Linked DNA regions of Methylococcus capsulatus. The protein of the gene in region 1 interacts with the protein of each later gene in a pairwise test. Links are inferred from orthologs where the notes say so. Each region holds a gene or a part of one and is shown on either strand. Other genes may lie near its edges. The genes, in order: glnK, glnD and glnL.

Region 1 (2,830 bases):
TCACGAGATGATGACGCATCCCGTACTGTATACCCACCCCGCGCCAAAAACGGTATGGATCATCGGTGGCGGAGATTGCGGCAGCCTGCGGGAGGTGTTAAAGCACCCGGAAGTCGAGAAGGCGATCCAGATCGAGATCGATGAGCGGGTGACGCGGCTGGCAGAACAGTATTTTCCCCAGCTGTGCGAATCCAATGGCGACCCTCGCGCGGAGCTGTTGTTCATCGACGGCATCCAGTGGGTCAAAGATGCGCCGGATGCATGCGTCGATGTCATCATCGTCGATAGCACCGATCCTGTCGGTCCCGCAGAAGGATTGTTCAACGAGGCGTTCTTTCGCGAATGCCACCGCTGTCTGCGCACCGACGGTATCCTGGTGCAGCAGAGCGAATCGCCCCTGTTCCACCTGTCCCTCATTACCTCGATGCACCGGATCATGCGGCAGGCGGGTTTTGCCCAGACACGCACGCTGTTCTTCCCGCAGTTCATCTATCCCTCGGGCTGGTGGAGCGCCACCATGGGGGGGAAGGGGGAGCTGAACCGGTTCCGCGCGGATGCGGCGGTGGCGAAGCCGTTCCCAACCCGGTATTACAACGCGGACATCCACCAGGCCGCGTTCGCCGTTCCGGAATTCTTTGGCGAGGCCCTGCGGAAGCGGGTCTGAATGCATGACAGCCAGCCATTTGTCAAGATGCGATCGGTCCGATACTATTTCTCACCATGGAAGCTGACCGCATATACGACTATCTGGAGCGGATTTCGAACCTGATCCGCATGGACGTGCGCCGGTCCGAAAGCTTCAAAGGACTGCAGCCGGTGCAGATCGAAGCCCTCCATTATCTGGCCAGTTGCAACCGCTACAGCAACACGCCGCTGGCTGTCGCCGAATATCTCGGCCTGACCAAAGGGACGGTCTCGCAAACCCTGGCTGTCCTGGAAAACAACGGCCTGATCGTCAAGGAAAGCGATGTCCGCGACCGGCGCGTAGTGCACATGCTGTTGACGGAGGCCGGCAAGCGGCTGGTGGAGGAGTCGATTCCGCCCCGCGTGCTGCGCACGGCGCTGCGCGCCATCCCGCAGGACCAGCGGCCAATGCTGGAATCTGCCCTCGCCAGCGTGCTCCAGGCGATGCAGGTCGCCAATCGGCTCAAGACTTTCGGAGCCTGCAAGAGCTGCCGTCATCACATTGTCCTGGAAGACGCCAGCCGCCGATGCGGGCTGACCGGTGAACAACTGTTCGCAGAGGATGCCGAGATGATCTGCCGCGAGCATCAACTCCCCGCCGGGGATTGAGGAAGGGCGGACAGCCGCAGGGGCTGTCCGTGGTGCCTTGTTTCCGCTGGGCTGCGCCGGTTACAGTGCCTGGTCGCCCGTCTCCCCGGTGCGGATACGGATCGCCTGGTCGATGGAGGTGATGAAGATTTTGCCGTCGCCGATCTTCCCCGTGTTGGCGGCTTTGACGATGGCATCGACCGCGGTGTCGACCAGATTGTCGGCCACCGCGATCTCCAGCTTCACCTTCGGCAGGAAATCCACGACGTATTCGGCCCCGCGGTAAAGTTCGGTGTGGCCCTTTTGCTGCCCAAACCCCTTGACTTCGGTGACCGTCAGCCCGCTCACGCCGATATCGGAAAGCGCCTCGCGCACGTCGTCGAGCTTGAAGGGTTTGATGATTGCAGTGATGAGTTTCATGATCGTCTCCGCGGATCGTTGTTCTTTCTGATGGGCGAATCGTAGCAGCAGCCGCTAAGCCGGTTTGCCCCGGATGATGTCTTCAACGACCGCCGGGTCGGCCAGCGTCGACGTGTCTCCGAGCTGATCCAAGTCGTTGGCGGCGATTTTTCGCAGAATTCGCCGCATGATTTTACCCGATCTCGTCTTCGGCAGGGCCGGCGTCCACTGGATGATGTCGGGGGTCGCAATCGCCCCGATTTCCTCCCGGACCCGTTCGATCAGTTCACGCTTGAGGTCTTCGCTCGGTGTCGCATCGGCAACCAGTGTGACAAAGGCGTAGATGCCCTGGCCCTTGATGTTGTGCGGGTAACCGACCACTGCGGCTTCCGCCACACTGTCGTGCAGCGTCAACGCACTCTCGATCTCGGCAGTTCCCAGCCGGTGCCCCGAGACATTGATGACATCGTCCACTCGGCCCGTTATCCAGTAATAACCGTCGGCATCCCGGCGCGCGCCATCGCCGGTGAAATATTTCCCCGGATAGAGAGCGAAGTAGGTTTCACGGAAACGGTCGTGATTACGGAAAACGGTGCGCGCCTGGCCTGGCCAGGACGCGGCGATGGCCAGGACGCCCTCCGCCGGGCCCGTCAGCTCGTTGCCCTGGGCGTCCAGGATGACGGGTACGACACCGAAGAAAGGGCGGGTGGCGGAGCCGGGTTTGAGTGGCGTGGCGCCGGGAAGCGGCGTAATCATGATGCCGCCGGTTTCGGTCTGCCACCAGGTATCGAGCACGGGGCAGCGTTTTTCGCCGACTTCCTGGTAGTACCACTCCCAGGCTTCCGGATTGATGGGTTCGCCGACCGAGCCCAGTATTCGCAGGCTGTGGCGGTCGGCCTGCTTCACCCAGTCCGTGCCCAGTCCCATGAGGGCCCGGATGACGGTCGGCGCCGTGTAGAAGATGCTGACCTGGTATTTGTCGATGATCTGCCACAGCCGTGCCGGTGTGGGGTAGGTCGGCACGCCTTCGAACATCAAGGTGGTCGCACCGTTGCACAGGGGGCCATAGACCACGTAGCTGTGGCCGGTGATCCAGCCGATGTCCGCGGTGCACCAGTACACTTCACCGTCGCGGTAATCGAACACATATTTGTGAGTG
Region 2 (3,391 bases), 3.1 Mb from region 1 along the record:
CCAACAAGTCGTCCAGCGTCAAATCGCCCGTGTCGGGGCGGTGCAGATCGGGGTCGCTGTAGCCCAGATCGTCGGTTTCCACGTCGTCGAAAGGCGCGCTCCAGTCTTCCGGGGCTTCGATCGCGGCGATCGCCCCCTGCTCCCAGGACGCCCGGTCCAGCTCGCTCAGCTCTCCCTCGAGATATTGGATCTCAATGGTGTCGCTCGCATCGTCCACGGCCACGACCCGGAATTGCCGGCCGGTGTCCTGTTCTTCGTACCAGTTGTCTACCAACGGTGTTGCGATTGCCATGGGATTCTCCTGGTTGTTATGTCGGCAGTGAGTCGCCGCGGTCAGTGATCGCCCACGAATTCTATCAATGTCTGCCGCAGAGCCTGCCGGTCCGTTTCTCCGGTCAGCGGCCGGTCTTCCCGGTCGGTGATGAAGAAAATGTCTTCGGCGCGGCTGCCGATGGTGGAAATTTTAGCATTGTGCACCCGTATCCCCGTCTGCATGAATGCCTGTCCGACTTTGGACAGCAGACCGGGGCGGTCCGTGGCGATCAGCTCAAGCACGCTGAAGCGGTTCTGCGGATCGTCGTGGAAGAACACTTTGGTCGGCACGGTGAAGTGCCGGATCTGGCGGGCGGGCAGACGGCTGACCGCGGGTGGCGGCGTGCCGCCGCCGCTTAGCACCGCCTTCAGCCGGTCGCAGATCTGAACCAGGCGGAACAGTCCCTCCGGCGCAGTGCCGGACTGTTCCAGCACATTGAAACTGAGCAGCGCGAATCCCTGGCGCGAGGCGATTATCTTAGCGTCCAGTACGGTGAGGCCGAGCTGGTCGAGTACAGCGGTGGTCTGGGCGAACAGGAAGTCGCGGTTGCGGTCGTAAATGAACACCTCGGCACTGCCGCGCAGACTTTCTGGGCGCAGCAGCACCAGCGGCAGGTGTTCCGGCCGGCAGGCGGCAATGGCGGTGGTGTGCCAAGCGATTTCCTCGGGCAGGAAGCGAAGGAAATAGTCGTCGCCGATGTTCTCCCACACTGCGGTGATGGCGTCTTCGGCCAGGCCGAAGCGTTGCAGGAGTGTCCGCGCTTCGTCCTTGGCCGCCGAGATCTGTTCGGCATAGTCCGGCGGGGTGTCCAGTCCGCGTCGCAGAGTCCAGCTGGTGCTGGTATAGAGTTCCTGCAGCAGCGCGCCCTTCCAGGAGTTCCACAAGGAAGGATTGGTGGCGCGTATGTCGGCGACGGTGAGCAGATAGAGATGGTTCAGCGTATTTTGATTGCGCACGATCCGGGCGAATTCGTGGATGACCTCCGGGTCGCTCAGGTCTTTGCGCTGAGCCGTCATCGACATCACCAGATGATGCCGTACCAGCCATTTCACCAACTCGGTTTCACGTCGCCCGATGTGGTGGCGCCGGCAGAATGCCTCTGCGATCTTTTCACCCACTTCCGAATGGTCGCCGCCCGAGCCTTTGCCGATGTCGTGCATCAGCGCGGCGATGTAGAGCAGCTCCGGTTTTTCGATGAGCGGGAACAGTTCGTAGCACAGCGGATTCTCGTGCTGGAACTCTTCCAAGGCGAAGCGCCGCAGATTGCGGACCACGAACAGCGTATGCTCGTCCACCGTGTAGACATGGAACAGGTCGTACTGCATGCGGCCGACGACCCGGCCGAATTCGGGCAGGTAGGCGGCGAGCACGCCATAGCGGTTCATCCGCCGCAGCTGGTGAGTGATGCCGCCGGGCTGGCGCAGAATGGCCATGAACAGCCGACAGGCTTCGGGGTCGTTGCGGAAGGTGTCGTCGATCAGATGGGTGTGCTGGCGGATGAGGCGGATGGTGGCGGCGCGGATGCCTTCCAGCGTGCTGTTTTTCTGCAGGACCAGGAACACTTCCAGCAGGGCTAGGGGGTGGTCGCGGAAGACCGCGGGACGCACGGCTTCGAGATAATCGTTGACCGCCTGGAAATGGTCGTTGACGGGTGTGGGCGAGAACGCTTCCTCGCGGTGCAGAACGGCTTCGTTGAACAGCTGCAGCAGCAATTCGTTCAGGCGCTCCACCCCGGTGACGGTGCGGAAATAATCCTGCATGAAGCCTTCGACGACCTCATTGCTGGTTTCGCCCCGGTAACCGAAGAGCTCTGCGAGTTCGCGCTGGTAATCGAACAGCAGCCGGTCTTCGCAGCGGCCGGTGAGTGCATGCAGGGCGAAGCGGATACGCCAGAGAAACTCCTGGGCCTCTTTCAGTTCACGGTATTCGGTGTCGGTCAGCCAGCCGTATGCGACTAGGTCCTGCAGCCCACGTGCATCGCTGTGGCGGCGGAGGATCCAGCCGATGAGCTGGATGTCGCGCAGGCCGCCCGGGCCTTCCTTGACATTGGGTTCGAGGTTATAGGCCGTGTTGTGGTACTTGGCGTAGCGAATCCTTTGCTCGGCCATCTTCGCCTCGAAGAACGCGGCCGAAGACCACATGCGTTCGGGGGCAATTTCGCTCTTCACCGCCTCCCACAGCGCCGCCGAGCCGGCCAGCAGTCGGCCCTCCAGCAGGTTGGTGATGACCGTCTGGTCGGCGCGCGCTTCTTCCGCGCATTGGGCGGGCGATCGCACGCTCTGGCCCAGTTTCAGGCCGACGTCCCAAAGAAAGCGCAAGAAATCCGACAGCTCCTGCTGGCGCGACGGCGGCACGGCCTCGTCGAGGAGTACGAGCAGGTCGATGTCCGAATGCAGCAGCTGTTCACCGCGTCCGTAGCCACCGACGGCCACCAGTGCGACGTCTGTGGCGTCCCCCCCAAGGCGATGGTCCCAAGCTTCGGTGAGCAGGTGGTCGATGAAAGCTGTGCGCTCTCGGATCAGATCGGTGACGGGAGCGCCGGACCAGAACCGCTCAGCCAGCTCCGCGGTGTTGTGCTGGATCTGCGCCTTACAGGCCGCGATCCGATCGGAGGCATGCAGGCCGCGCGTGCTATCCGAGTTCGGTCCGCCCAAAATCTTCCTCTTGCCGCAGTGTCAGTACCTCGTAACCCGTCGGTGTCACCAGCACAGTGTGCTCCCATTGCGCGGAGAGCTTGTGATCCTTGGTGACGGCGGTCCAGCCATCGGAGAGCATCTGGACGTGACGCTTGCCCTGGTTGATCATCGGCTCGATGGTAAAGATCATTCCGGCTTCGAGCCGGATGTCCAGCTTCGGTTCGAAATAGTGGAGCACTTGCGGTTCCTCGTGGAATTCGCGGCCGATGCCGTGGCCGCAGAATTCCCGCACCACGGAGTAATTGTATTTGCTGGCATGCCGTTCGATGACGGCGCCGATCCGGTTCAACGCGGCGCCGGGCCGCACTTCACGTATACCCAGATACATGGCCTCGCGGGTGACGTCGACCAGTTGCCGGGCATAGGGTTTGACCTGGCCGAC
Region 3 (2,998 bases), 1.9 Mb from region 1 along the record:
TCCTTGCCGGCCGCCATGACCGTGATCCAGCGGCAGGTGTTCTCCAACTGCCGGACATTGCCCGGCCAGTCCAGCCGGCACAGGTAGGTCTCGACTTCGGGCAACAGCGTCTTGGTCTCGACGTTGAGTTCCAGGCTGGCCTCCTTCAGGAAATGCCGGAGCAGCAGGGTGATGTCCTGGCGCCGCTCCCTGAGCGGGGGGATGTGGATGCGGATGACATTGAGCCGGTGGAACAAATCCTCTCGGAAGCGCCCCTCCGCCACCAGTTGCTCCAGGTTCTGGTGCGTCGCGGCGATGATCCGGACGTCCACCTTGACCGGGGCATGGGCGCCGACCGGAAAAAACTCGCCCTCGGCCAGCACGCGCAGCAGACGGGTCTGCAATTCCGCCGGCATGTCGCCGATCTCGTCCAGGAACAGCGTGCCGCCGTCGGCCTGCTCGAACCGCCCGGCCCGGCGGGCCTGCGCACCGGTAAAAGCGCCGCGTTCGTGGCCGAACAATTCGGACTCCAGCAGATCCCGCGGTATGGCGGCCATGTTGAGTGCGATGAACGGCTTGTCCGCGCGCGGACTGTGGCGATGCAGGGCACGGGCGACCAGCTCTTTGCCGGTCCCCGACTCACCGTTGATCAGCACCGTGATGTTCGAACGCGCAAGCCGGGCGATGGCGCGGAACACCTCCTGCATCGCCGGCGCCTCGCCGATGATCTCCGGAGTCTTCTCCGGCAGGCCCCCCTTGTCGTCCGCCTCCGCGGTCGCCGTCCGCTGACTGTGGCTGCAGGCCCGTGCGACCAGATCCACTGCCTCGTCCACGTCGAACGGTTTCGGCAGGTACTCGAATGCACCGCCGCTGAAGGCGGACACCGCGCTCTCCAGATCGGAATGCGCGGTCATGATCACGACCGGCAGATCGGGAAATCTGGTCTGCAACTGCTTCAGCAGCTCGATGCCATCCAGCCCCGGCATGCGGATATCGGTCAGCACCGCATCCGGCCGGTCCCGGTTCAGCGCTTCCATCATGCTGTTGGCGGTCGAGAAGGCGCGGGTCTGGATAGACGCCTTCTGCAGCGCTTTTTCCAAGACCCAGCGGATCGACCGGTCGTCATCGACTACCCAAACCTGGAACGTTCGCTTCATGGTCCTCCTCCAAAGGCAGAAATATGGAAAAAACGGTGTTGCCGGGCACACTGCTGCACTCGATCAGGCCGCCGTGCTGGTTGATCAGGCCCTGCGCGATCGATAGCCCCAGGCCGGTGCCCTCGGCCCGCCCGGTGACCATCGGGTAGAAAATATGGTTCAAGAGTTCCGGCTTGATGCCGGGACCGTCGTCGATGATGTCGATTTTCACCGCCATGCGATGGCGCCGCTCACCGATCGTCACCTGCCGGTCGATACGGCTGCGGATGATGATCCGGCCGTGCATGCCCAACGCCTGGGCGGCATTGCGCACGATGTTGAGAATGGCCTGGATCAGCTGATCGGCGTCCCCGAAGATTTCCGGGATGCTCGGATCGTAGTCACGCACGATCCGGACACCGGCGGGTACCTCCACCTGCACCAGCTGGGTTACCCGGTCCAGCACCCGGTGGATGTTGAGCCAGGCTTTCTGGGGCAGTTTGTTCGGCCCGAGCATCCGGTCCAGCAGGGACTGCAGGCGATCGGACTCCTCGATGATGATCTGGGTATATTCACGCAACTCGTCGTGCAGCTCCCGCTCCAGGAGCTGCGCCGCGCCGCGCAGCCCCCCGAGCGGATTCTTGATCTCATGTGCCAGCCCCTTGAGCAGCGACTTGGCCGCATTCTGCTGCGCCAGCAACTGCTCCTCCATGGAAATCCGCAAGTGCCTGTCCACCTGCTGAACCTGAACCAGCACCCCGCTGGCCTCGTCCTCGGTGATCGGCGAGATGTGCAGGTTCACCGTAATCACATGCAGAGGATGGACGAGGGTGACGTTGCGCTTGGTCAGGGAAATACCGGTGTCCAAGGCATGCCTCATATCCGGCTCCACCGGCTGTTCGCTGCACGGCAGCACCAGACGTGCGCGGACGCCCAGGACCTGACGGGCGCTGACGGCCAGCAGCATCTCGCCGGGCATGTTGATGTAAGTCAAGGTCAGCGTATTGTCGAACAACAGTACGCCATCTCCGAGGTTGTCGAGGATGCGCCGGAAGAAAGAAGGTGTGTCCGATGCCGTCATGTCAGGACCCGCAGCAAGTAATGCGCCATGCCTAAGCGTTCGCCGGGGCCGGCTTTTTCGCGAATTTCCGCGTCCGGCATAAGGTTGAGCCTCAGAACGTGCACGCAATGCGTAACCAAATGCACCGATATGGTGCACCATTCTTTCGGACTTGTCGCGCTCCACTGATGATTCGTTCTGTTTCCTGATCGCGGCCTGCCCGCATTGCCGCGCCGGAGCGGCCCGCTTACCATGCCAGCATATCCGCCGCCATCCGGAGTTTTTTCGTGGATCCGCAACCCATTTCCCTGGAAGTCTTGCGAGAGAAATACGCCAAACATGGCGAATGCTGCGCCGAAGAGATTTTTGCGCGGGTGGCACATGCCCTCGCCGCCCCGGAAAGAGTGCCAGACGAATGGCGCCCCAGGTTCCTGTCCGCGCTCCGCTCGGGCTTCATCCCCGCCGGCCGGATCATGTCCGCCGCCGGTACCGGCATGCAGGCCACCCTCATCAACTGCTTCGTCCAGCCGGTAGGCGACTCGGTGTCGGAACCAGTCGACGGCAAACCGGGCATCTACACCGCCCTGGCGGAAGCCGCCGAAACCATGCGGCGCGGCGGCGGCGTAGGCTACGACTTCTCGGCCATCCGGCCCAAAGGAGCGCGTGTCCACACCACCGAATCGCGGGCCTCCGGGCCGGTGTCCTACATGCGTGTTTTCGACCGCTCCTGCGAAACGGTGGAATCCGCCGGCTCCCGCCGCGGCGCGCAGATGGGAATACTGCGCTGCGAGCACCCGGACATCTTCGAGTTCGTCCGGGCCAA

The links.
Region 2: the proteins of glnK (region 1) and glnD interact in binary tests that used the Escherichia coli proteins (3 or more experiments, as listed by UniProt). The link is inferred for Methylococcus capsulatus from one-to-one orthologs.
Region 3: the proteins of glnK (region 1) and glnL interact in binary tests that used the Escherichia coli proteins (3 or more experiments, as listed by UniProt). The link is inferred for Methylococcus capsulatus from one-to-one orthologs.

The regions. Positions count from the first base shown.
Region 1 is NZ_CP104311.1:3,321,641-3,324,470, reverse strand. What follows is about bases 24-2,696. They hold glnK (P-II family nitrogen regulator), read right to left. Parts: upstream 1,693-2,696; coding sequence 1,354-1,692; downstream 24-1,353. Other genes in these bases: acs (acetate--CoA ligase), read right to left, coding at 1,747-2,696; N4J17_RS16050 (MarR family winged helix-turn-helix transcriptional regulator), read left to right, coding at 721-1,293; speE (polyamine aminopropyltransferase), read left to right, coding at 24-664. Also shown: more of speE, read left to right, coding at 1-23; more of acs, read right to left, coding at 2,697-2,830. UniProt on the Escherichia coli protein: P-II indirectly controls the transcription of the glutamine synthetase gene (glnA). P-II prevents NR-II-catalyzed conversion of NR-I to NR-I-phosphate, the transcriptional activator of GlnA. When P-II is uridylylated to P-II-UMP, these events are reversed.
Region 2 is NZ_CP104311.1:197,470-200,860, reverse strand. The notes cover bases 134-3,367. They hold glnD ([protein-PII] uridylyltransferase), read right to left. Parts: upstream 2,968-3,367; coding sequence 334-2,967; downstream 134-333. Other genes in these bases: map (type I methionyl aminopeptidase), read right to left, coding at 2,945-3,367; N4J17_RS00860 (DUF6763 family protein), read right to left, coding at 134-292. In the rest of the region: more of N4J17_RS00860, read right to left, coding at 1-133; more of map, read right to left, coding at 3,368-3,391.
Region 3 is NZ_CP104311.1:1,469,403-1,472,400, reverse strand. What follows is about bases 150-2,990. They hold glnL (nitrogen regulation protein NR(II)), read right to left. Parts: upstream 2,197-2,990; coding sequence 1,102-2,196; downstream 150-1,101. Other genes in these bases: N4J17_RS07215 (LAGLIDADG family homing endonuclease), read left to right, coding at 2,463-2,990; ntrC (nitrogen regulation protein NR(I)), read right to left, coding at 150-1,136. Also shown: more of ntrC, read right to left, coding at 1-149; more of N4J17_RS07215, read left to right, coding at 2,991-2,998.